One region of the Paenisporosarcina sp. P5_A11 genome, then DNA from elsewhere that is predicted to be linked to it. Evidence: riboswitches for the same ligand, from Rfam matches in the RefSeq annotation. Region 1 holds a riboswitch; the other holds the start of a gene.

Region 1 (5,436 bases):
GAGTTTGTATTTGAAGGAGGAAATTTATTATGGCAATTGTACACGGAACGGATCAAAGTTTTTCAAGTGAAATTTCAGATGGTTTAGTATTAGTTGATTTCTGGGCACCTTGGTGTGGACCATGTAAAATGATCGCTCCAGTTTTAGAAGAATTAGATGCTGAAATGAGCGAAACAGTAAAAATCGTAAAAGTAGACGTTGATGTTAACCAAGAAACTGCTAGCAACTTTGGCATTATGTCGATTCCAACATTAGTACTATTCAAAGACGGGCAACCAGTTGATAAAGTAGTTGGATTTAACCCGAAAGAAGCATTAGTAGAACTTGTAAACAAACACTCTTAATTAAACAGTATTATAAGTAATAGTAAAATAATATTAAAAACCGGGTACCCATGGGCACCCGGTTTTTTTCAACAGGTGATGACAAGTATGAATGAATTAATACAACAGAAATGCGCAATTTTACCAGACCATCCTGGTGTTTATTTAATGAAAGACAGACAGGATACGATTATTTATGTTGGTAAAGCAAAAGTATTGAAAAACCGTGTGCGCTCGTATTTCACGGGTAGTCATGACGGGAAAACACAACGTCTCGTCAATGAAATCGTAGACTTCGAATATATCGTGACATCATCAGACATTGAAGCGCTCATTTTAGAGTTAAATTTAATCAAAAAACATGATCCGAAATATAACATCATGTTAAAAGATGATAAAACGTATCCATATATTAAAATAACTGGTGAAAAACATCCGAAATTGATTACGACACGACAAGTTAAAAAGGACAAAGGAAAATACTTTGGGCCTTACCCTAATGCGTATGCCGCTAGTGAAACCAAAAAACTACTTGATCGTTTATACCCACTGCGAAAATGCCCGACATTACCAGACCGGGTTTGTTTGTACTATCATTTAGGCCAGTGTTTAGCACCTTGTGTAAAGCCTATTGAGCAAGATGCATATCGGGAGATTATTGATGAAATTACACGTTTTTTAAATGGTGGTTATCAGCAAGTCAAACAAGAACTAACAGAAAAAATGTCATCAGCGGCCGAGAATTTGGAATTTGAAAGAGCAAAAGAATACCGTGATCAAATCACACATATAGAAACAGTCATGGAAAAACAAAAAATGACGACGAACGACTTTACGGATCGTGATATTTTTGGCTTTGCCATTGATAAAGGTTGGATGTGTGTTCAAGTTTTCTTTGTGCGACAGGGTAAACTAATAGAACGAGATGTATCGGTATTCCCGTTAATCCAAGATCCTGATGATGAATTTTTAACATTTTTAGGTCAGTTTTATGATCAACCTCATCATATAAAACCTAAGGAAGTATTGTTGCCGCTTTCAGTTGATTTAGAATTAGCTAAGCAATTGCTTGAAATCAAAGTGGCTTCTCCAAGTCGTGGCAAGAAAAAGCAGATGATTGAATTAGCGACTAAAAATGCCGAAATTGCCATACGAGAGAAATTCCAGCTTATTGACCGCCAAGAACAACGAACAATTGGTGCTGTAGAAGAATTAGGTATAGCCATGAACATTGCTCCGCCGCTTCGGATTGAAGCATTTGATAACTCTCATATTTATGGAGCAGATGCAGTTTCAGCAATGGTTTCATTTATTGATGGCAAACCGAACCGAAAAGATTATCGTAAATACAAAACAAAAACTGCAGCACGACATGATGACTACGGGGCGATGCGAGAAGTTATTCGACGTCGATATACACGTGTGTTAAATGACCATCTACCTCTTCCAGATTTAATTGTCATTGATGGCGGGAAAGGGCAAATGGAAAGCGCTCGAGAAATTATTGAAGACGAACTAGGTTTATCCATTCCGATTGCGGGTCTTGCGAAAGATGCGAAACACCAAACATCTTCTTTGTTATACGGAGAACCACCTCAAATCATCCCGTTAAAACGAACGAGTGAAGGTTTTTATTTACTGCAACGTATTCAAGATGAAGTGCATCGATTTGCGATTACTTTCCATCGACAACAACGAGGCAAGCAAACCATAGCTTCGGCTTTAGATGGATTTGAAGGAATAGGTCCTAAACGCAAAAAAATGTTACTTAAACATTTTGGCTCTGTAAAACGTATTAAAGAAGCATCTGTTGATGAATTAAAAGGATCAGGGTTGCCTTTGCAAATTGCTGAATCCATGTCTGAATACTTTAAAAATGAGTCATTGTCAAAAGAGTAATCTTATGATATTGTTGACTCACTGAAATTGAATCACTAATGAAAGTTCAAAGTATGTTTGAACTATCATTGAAAAAGTGGTGATAGAGGTGCGAAAATCATCAGTAACTTGCATGAGGATGAACAGATCCGTTGACTGCTTTTGAAAGGGAAATTCGCCGAAGTACGATATTAACTGTCTAATGTCGCACTGGTTTTGCATTGAATAAATGCAGGATTGTCAGAATCTAATTGGATTCTGGAGGGCTATCTTCACATGGACGCTTCTTTAAGAACGGTCATGCATGGAGACAGCTTTTCACGATCACTCGTGGATAGGCTGTCTTTTTTAGCTTCTTTGGAAATAAGGGAGAGTTTACATTGAGTCGTTTGGTCATGAAATTTGGAGGAACATCAGTTGGCAACACAGAACGCATTCGAAACGTCGCAAAGCGCATCATAGGTGAAACTGCAAAAGGGCATGAAATTGTTGTGGTTGTCTCAGCAATGGGCAAAACGACTGATGAATTAATGCGTTTAGCACAAGATTTATCAGCAGAGCCTTCAAAACGTGAAATGGATATGTTGCTATCAACTGGAGAACAAGTGACGATTTCCTTACTTACGATGGCACTTCAACATATGGGGCAAGATGCGGTGTCATTCACTGGCTGGCAAGCAGGAATTGGAACAGAATCGGTTCATCGTAATGCTCGAATCGAGCACATTGATACCATTCGCATTGAACAAGCTTTGACCTCTGGACAGGTAGTAGTGGTTGCTGGGTTTCAAGGCATGGACGCATTCGGTGAAATTACAACGCTCGGACGTGGAGGTTCTGATACAACGGCTGTTGCAATAGCAGCAGCCATTCAGGCGGACCAATGTGATATTTACACGGATGTCAATGGTATTTATACATCAGATCCACGTTGCGTGGAAGGTGCTCGAAAATTACAGGAACTAGCATATGATGAAATGCTAGAGCTTGCCAATTTAGGTGCGGGTGTATTACATCCACGTGCAGTCGAATTTGCCAAAAATTATTCCATGCCACTTAGTGTTCGATCTAGCTTAACCGAAGAAACAGGGACGATATTATTGGAGGAACCCACATTGGAGAAAAACCTAATTGTGCGCGGTGTTGCATTTGAACCGGAGATTGTTCGTATGACGGTAGCATATAAAGTGCCATTTAACGGCTCTCTCGCAAAAATTTTCACAACACTAGCTAAACATCATGTGAACGTTGACATTATTGTTCAAAGTATCATGGAAGGCATACAACCAAGTGTGTCATTTTCTATTAAAAAAGAAGATTTTGCTGAAGCGGTACAAGTGTTAGAAAGTAATAAAGCTGATCTTGGTTACCAATCTATGAATTACGAAGTAGGTTTAGCCAAAGTTTCAATCGTTGGATCAGGCATGGTATCTAATCCTGGTGTAGCTGCTCAAATGTTCGATCGTTTGCGCATAGAAGGAATTCCCGTGAAAATGGTAAGTACATCAGAAATTAAAGTTTCGGTTGTTGTCCCTGAAAGTGAAATGCTAAAAGCGGCCAATGCATTGCATGATGAATATGAATTAACTGCAGTTCGAGTGTAAGGAAGTTTCATGATATAATGGGAATATATTCATAATCATGAGAGGTAGTGTGAGAAATGAACTGGCATCTAGTGGAGGATTTAATCAAAAAAGCACAGCGTGAGGGACAGTTTGACAATTTGCCTGGAGCGGGAAAACCTTTACCACCAGATGAATTTGCTCATTACCCGGAAGATATTCGAATGGTCATGCGCATCTTGAAAAATTCAGGACATGACGCAGAAGCTCAATTCATAAAAGAAGAAATGAGCGATTTGCAACATCAAATGAAAAAAGCCTTAGGTAAAGAAAAAACCGAATTGGAACAACAATACAATCAAAAACTGACACAAATGAACCGAATGTTATCGAAAAAAGGGATTCAAACAAATAGTAGTGCTTTTAAGCAATATCAATCTGAAATGAGCGATAGATTTAAATGGGATTAAAAAAGCTGGTAGTCACTTTGAAGTGACGCCAGCTTTTTTTGTATTTCGACCAAAAAGTGCAACTGAGCGGTTGCTCAGTCGCACTTTTTGGCGTTGACGTCTGAAAAGAGATGGGTGACGTCTGAAAAAAGAGGCGTGCCGTCTGAAAAAGGAAATGACGTAGGAAAAAAGTGAGTTGACGTAGGAGATTTGAGCATTGACGTAGGAAAAATGAGGGTTCACGTAGGAAAAAATCGCATCGACGTAGGAATCCATCAATTCCCCCTCAAAAAAACCAGCATGCACCCAAAAGGTGCATGCTGGCTGGTTCCACTAAATCTTTTCTTTTAAATCCCATTTTATATGAAAGTGGATGATGTTTTTCTTTATAAATTTTTCCTCGAAGCATTCTGTCAAGTAGCCACCTAACTTTTGTTGCTGTTGCGCCAAAAAGCCAGCTTCTAGGCGAAAACAACGCTTGTCGATTTGAAGTGCATCTGGTTCGCCAGTTAGTGTATAAAATGCTTCATCCTTTGAAAGACTATCAAGAGTTAACACACCCCAGCCAGCTTCTTCAAAAAAGGAAGATACTTCCTCCATTGAGAACAGCTGAAACTTGCGTGCTAATTCTTTTCCTGACCAATATAAAATATCATCTTCATGCTTGCCTAAAATTGTCGAAAGTACATGATCTCTAATTAATTCATATCCAAAAGCTGGTACTGTTTTTGTATCTGTCAATGTCATATAAATCCCGCTTTCTAACTAAATTCACGTTTAACTTTATTAATCTAAGAATTATTCATGTGCAAGGTAGGAAAAAGATGAGAAATCGAGAATTATCCTGCATTTTAATGTCATATGTAGTAGGCTACCTTGTCTTGACGCTCCCTTATGATGGGAGTACAATAAACATGTCATAATATTGTACCATGATGAGATATGCAGTCAATGTTGCTTTCGTTTCATACGAGGGTCTAAATTTGTCTGTCTATTTTGAAGTAATGAGGGGGGTAACAGTCTTGTCGAAAGATAATGAATTTTATTTACGCCGGTTGCATTCTCTACTTGGAATTATTCCAATAGGTTTGTTCGTGGCACAGCATTTGGTTATTAACCATTTTGCTACGCAGGGACCTGAGGCATTTAACAAAGCTTCGCACTTTATGGAAAGTTTACCATTCGTATTATTTTTGGAATGGTTTGTCATCTACATTCCTTTAA
Region 2 (4,798 bases), on a different contig from region 1:
TGGCTCAATGGTTATCGTTGATGCGCTGACAAATAACGTCAATCGTACAGCTTCAGATGTACGTGCTGCATTTGGTAAAAACGGTGGAAACATGGGTGTCAGCGGATCTGTGGCTTACATGTTTGATGCAACGGCTGTTATTGGGATTGATGGAAAAACGGCAGATGAAATATTCGAACTTTTAGTCGAAGCGGACGTCGATGTACGTGATGTTTTAGAAGAAGAAGAATCAGTCATTGTTTATGCTGAACCAGATCAGTTCCATGCAGTTCAAGAAGCATTTAAAACCATAGGAATTACAGACTTTACTGTAGCTGAACTGACGATGCTTGCGCAAAACGACATTCCTCTTGATGCGGATGCTCAAATTCAATTCGAGAAAATGATTGATGCATTAGAAGATTTAGAAGATGTTCAACAAGTTTATCATAATGTTGATTTAGGCGAATGAAGAGAAATCCAACACCGTAAATGGTTGTTGGATTTTTTTGTTTTTACATACTAAGAAAAATAAAAGAAACAGTTCTAATCACGAAAAAGCGTTGTCCAGCTCCACAGATCAGTCCGCTCCACTTTTCTTGTGAAAATTGAAAAAGGGACATGCCCGATTGGACATGCCCCTTTGATAGACAAGATAACATATAAAGCTTTGAATGATATTTTTCATCCCGAATATTCGGGGAATAATTTCCTAAGAAAGTGTTCCGTTCTTTCCGTGCCGCGGTCATTTGTCCACTGGTTGTCTTCCTTAAGCAACGTAAACCCTACCTTCTTTTACGTCCTTGCGACCCTTTAGTCGCGCCAGTGTGAATAAGTTTAATCAAAAACATCGAGTAGATGCCAGAATTTCAAATCTTAATTGCTATTTGTTAACTAGATTATTATTACATAAAATCTGGGCTATGTCAATTTGTGGTCACTAATTTTAACATAACATGTGAAGCATCCCTGTAAACCATTACCGCTATTAGCATCTTTACGAAATGCTCTTACTTTACTTTCATTTCTTTTGTTATATTAAAAACTCCGCGAAATCCCTAGGTCCCTCTTTATAAATTACATAAGATAATAATAATCATTGAAGGAAAGGGGGACTTTATCATGGATTATTATGGCGGTTACGGTGGCGGTTACGGCGCTTGTGGGGGTTTTGCACCATGTGGTGGTGGTCAGCACGAGGAATGCTGCCCTCGTAGAGGTAGCACTTTTGCATTAATTGTAGTTCTTTTCATCTTATTGATCATTATCGGAGCAACTTTTAACCATAAGAGATGCTAAGTAAGTAGTTACAAGATATTTACGCACGTATAAGTGATGAATATCTTGAAATTCCCCTAAACATTATCCAAATTGAGTAAAGAGTGCCTTAGACGGCACTCTTTTTTATTGTGATTTTATATCTGAACTATCGCTAACCGCAATATGCTTCCAGGTAGTCATTATGGCGTTCAAGGTTGAACAAAACACTATTTCTGTTGCAAAATTATTGAGAGGTTGTTTTGTGTGTATGTTCTACGAAAGATGGCTCATTGCAAGACACGATGTATGATTATGATTGAAGGTCTAAATCTCATGACATTAAAACACCCACTTCATCTACATAATGAAGTGGGTGTTTGCGTATTAAATGTTAGCTTTTTTTACTTGTTTATAAAATAAAATCCCGCTTGCGAGTAAAAGGACTCCAAATGTAAATGTTTTGATATCCGCAGTTCCTGCATAAATCACCCAGATGGAGTAAGCAGTAGCAAGAGCACCGATAATCCCATCTGTAATTCTACTTCTGACATTTGTATATGTTTCCCCAGTAAAGACAAGCTTTAACTGGAATGCAGAGGAAATGAAATAAGGAACTAAATAAGATAGTGTAGCTACAATAATAATGAAATCAAAAGCTGAAGCAATCGTATTCGAAATCGTGGAGAAAATGAACACTTGTCCAATTAAATTCGTGATTATCAATGAAAGGACAGGAATTCCTTTTTTATTTACTTTTGCGAATGAAGGGAGGAATAACCCTTGTTTAGCTGCTTGATAAGGAATTTCAGCACTTAGCATGACCCAACCGATTGTTGAACCAAATAAACTAATCAATCCAATTGCTGCAAMAATTTCCCCGCCTACTGGTCCCAACACAGTTGAAATAGCATCAATTAGCGGTTTATCAGAAGCAATTAAAGCATCATGGTTTAACATACCTAAAACTAATGTGCTGATACCCATATAAAGGGCAAGTGCGATTAGCAGTCCAATCGTTGTTGCGCGCTTAACGTCAATTGATTTTTTAGCTCGTGAAGCAAAAACAATGGCAGATTCAATGCCAAGAAATGCCCAAAGAGTGGCTACTGCGGCACTATTCACTTGCCCAAACAGACTGACTGAATGTCCTAATTCATCGTATCTTGGTGCTACAAAAGGAAGAATATTTGCTTTTTGGAATGCAAATAAACCAATCACAATAAATAAGATGAAACCAATTACTTTTGTTGCTGTGGCAACGAAATTTATCTTACCAGCATTTTCAAGACCATTTAATATAATAAAATGAACACCCCAAAGAAGGAGTGTACAAACTGTAAAGGTTAATGCATTTCCTACTCTTAATGTGAAAGATCCAATTGTAAACAGTTCAGCCTGATTTACTAATATAGGGAAGAACGTAGTTAAATAACCTGCAAAAGTTGTGATGATGGCGATATTACCAGCAACATTCCCAAACCAATATCCCCAAGTAGACATAAATCCTGACATTGTGGAAGCATTACTACCAGACTTAAATAATTCCTTCGCATAAATTTGAGGACCCCCGGTTAGATTAGGTTTTCTTATTGCCAAATTACCAAACACAAGAGCAATCATTAGTACACCGAAACCTGTGACTAACCAAGCCGATATAACGCCAGCAGGGCTTGCAACTTCGCTTAATGTACGAGGCAGCATAAAAATACCGGAGCCCACCATATTTCCAACTACTAACGCAGTTAATATCCATAAACCAAGTTTTTTATTTGTATTCATCGTATTTTCCTCTCTATCGAAACTCGATTGACTCAAAATAAGAAATTACATGTCTTGTCAAAAAGAGTATAAAAAAAGCACACTCAGAAACGGTGTGCAAAAACCGGATCAGTCAAAAGATAGTTCAACATAGTGACTCACTATGACAGTCCTGCCCCTTTCGGATACAGTCCCAGCTCCCATAACCAGAGTGTTATAGTACTTCGGCAATAAATCCTTTCGTTTGATATCAGCAAGTTCTCTGACTCTCCTTCAAACTATTCATATTTATTGCGACCTCTACCTCATCTTGAGCTGATGAGGAATATATTTATTCAACTGTATTAATATAAATACATTCTTAGAGGATGTCAAACATAATCATTGTCACAAGGGAGAGCTAAAAAGTCTGTATACCCACGATAATTATTTTAAAACTGTTTGACTTTGACGTAACGTGAAGGTGTACGATTAACTTATCGGGAGGTGAAGTATGGAATATACGGTGCAAAAGCTTGGGAAGATGGCAGGTATCAGTACCCGGACGTTGCGTTATTATGATGAAATTGGCATGCTCAAGCCGGCGAGAATCAATTCATCAGGATATCGGATTTATGGTGAGAAAGAAGTTAATTTACTGCAGCAAATCATGTTTTATAAAGAACTTGGAATTAAATTAGAGACGATTAATCAAATTGTGACGTCACCAACTTTTGATGAAGCAAAAGCCTTAGCGGATCACCGTTCGCAACTCCTTGATAAGCGAGCCCAGTTAGATTTATTAATTGCCAATGTCGAAAAAACAATTTCATCGAAGGGAGGGGAAATAGAAATGACAGACAATGAAAAGTTTGAAGGATTTAAACAAAAAATGATTGATCAAAATGAAAAGACTTACGGAAAAGAGATTCGCGAGAAGTATGGTGATGAAACCGTCAATAAATCCAATGCAAAAGTAAAAAACATGACGCAATCACAACACGATGAAGTGAAGCGACTTTCCGAAGAAGTACAGACGACTTTAGCTGAAGCATTTAAAACAGGAGATCCATCAAGCGACCTTGCGCAAAGAGCAGCAGATCTGCATAAACAATGGCTTATGTATTTTTGGAATGAATATAGCAAAGAAGCGCACGAAAATCTTGCACAAATGTACGTAGATGATGAACGATTTACCATGTATTACGATAAAGAAGTTCCAGGTACCGCTGAATTTCTTAAAGATGCTATCCATGTCTACACTGGGTTGCGCAAATAAAAAAACGTGTATCGATGACTAAAACATCGATACACGTTTTTGACGTCTGAAAAATTAAGGGTCACGTCTGAAAAATCGATGTTGACGTCTGACTTTTTTGGCTTGACGTCTGAAAAATAGCATCTCACGTCTGAAATGCATTAAATAGGAAATTTCCCTCTATAAAATCATTTGAAATCGAGACATCCCTGGATATGATTTATCCGTTTGAATAACCCATATGTAGGAAACAATAAGTATCTAGACCTTACAGAGAGGAGAGAATTTATGATAAGAAAGCCGTGGTTAATGACTCAGGAATGGCATGACGTATTATTTCTTCATTGGCCTGTTCCTACAGAATTGCTGAGGAATCACATACCTAAAGAACTGGAACTCGATTTATATAACAACATGGCATGGATCGGTTTTGTGTTTTTTAAGGTAAAAGGGAATCGACCTAGGTTTATCCCTCCTATACCTGGGGTGAGTTCTTTTTTAGAATTAAATATTCGAACGTATGTTACATACAAGGGAAGAAGAGGTATTCATGCCTTTAGTTTA

The links. A riboswitch is a leader RNA that binds a small molecule or an ion and turns the genes downstream of it on or off. The one in region 1 is predicted to bind lysine.
Region 2: it holds a riboswitch for lysine, as region 1 does, so the genes downstream of both, AC1DOS_RS00485 (amino acid permease) here and AC1DOS_RS15195 (aspartate kinase) in region 1, are expected to answer to the same signal.

What each region holds. Positions count from the first base shown of each region.
Region 1 is NZ_JBFUKT010000138.1:3,462-8,897, forward strand. It holds gene trxA (thioredoxin) at 30-344, shown strand; gene uvrC (excinuclease ABC subunit UvrC) at 432-2,222, shown strand; lysine riboswitch at 2,298-2,478, shown strand; gene AC1DOS_RS15195 (aspartate kinase) at 2,582-3,805, shown strand; gene AC1DOS_RS15200 (DnaJ family domain-containing protein) at 3,862-4,233, shown strand; gene AC1DOS_RS15205 (YslB family protein) at 4,546-4,959, opposite strand; partial or broken gene AC1DOS_RS15210 (succinate dehydrogenase cytochrome b558 subunit) at 5,235-5,436, shown strand, end outside.
Region 2 is NZ_JBFUKT010000001.1:89,901-94,698, reverse strand. It holds gene AC1DOS_RS00495 (YebC/PmpR family DNA-binding transcriptional regulator) at 1-451, shown strand, start outside; gene AC1DOS_RS00490 (YjcZ family sporulation protein) at 1,102-1,278, shown strand; gene AC1DOS_RS00485 (amino acid permease) at 1,624-3,018, opposite strand; lysine riboswitch at 3,131-3,308, opposite strand; gene AC1DOS_RS00480 (MerR family transcriptional regulator) at 3,491-4,255, shown strand; gene AC1DOS_RS00475 (YqjF family protein) at 4,523-4,798, shown strand, end outside.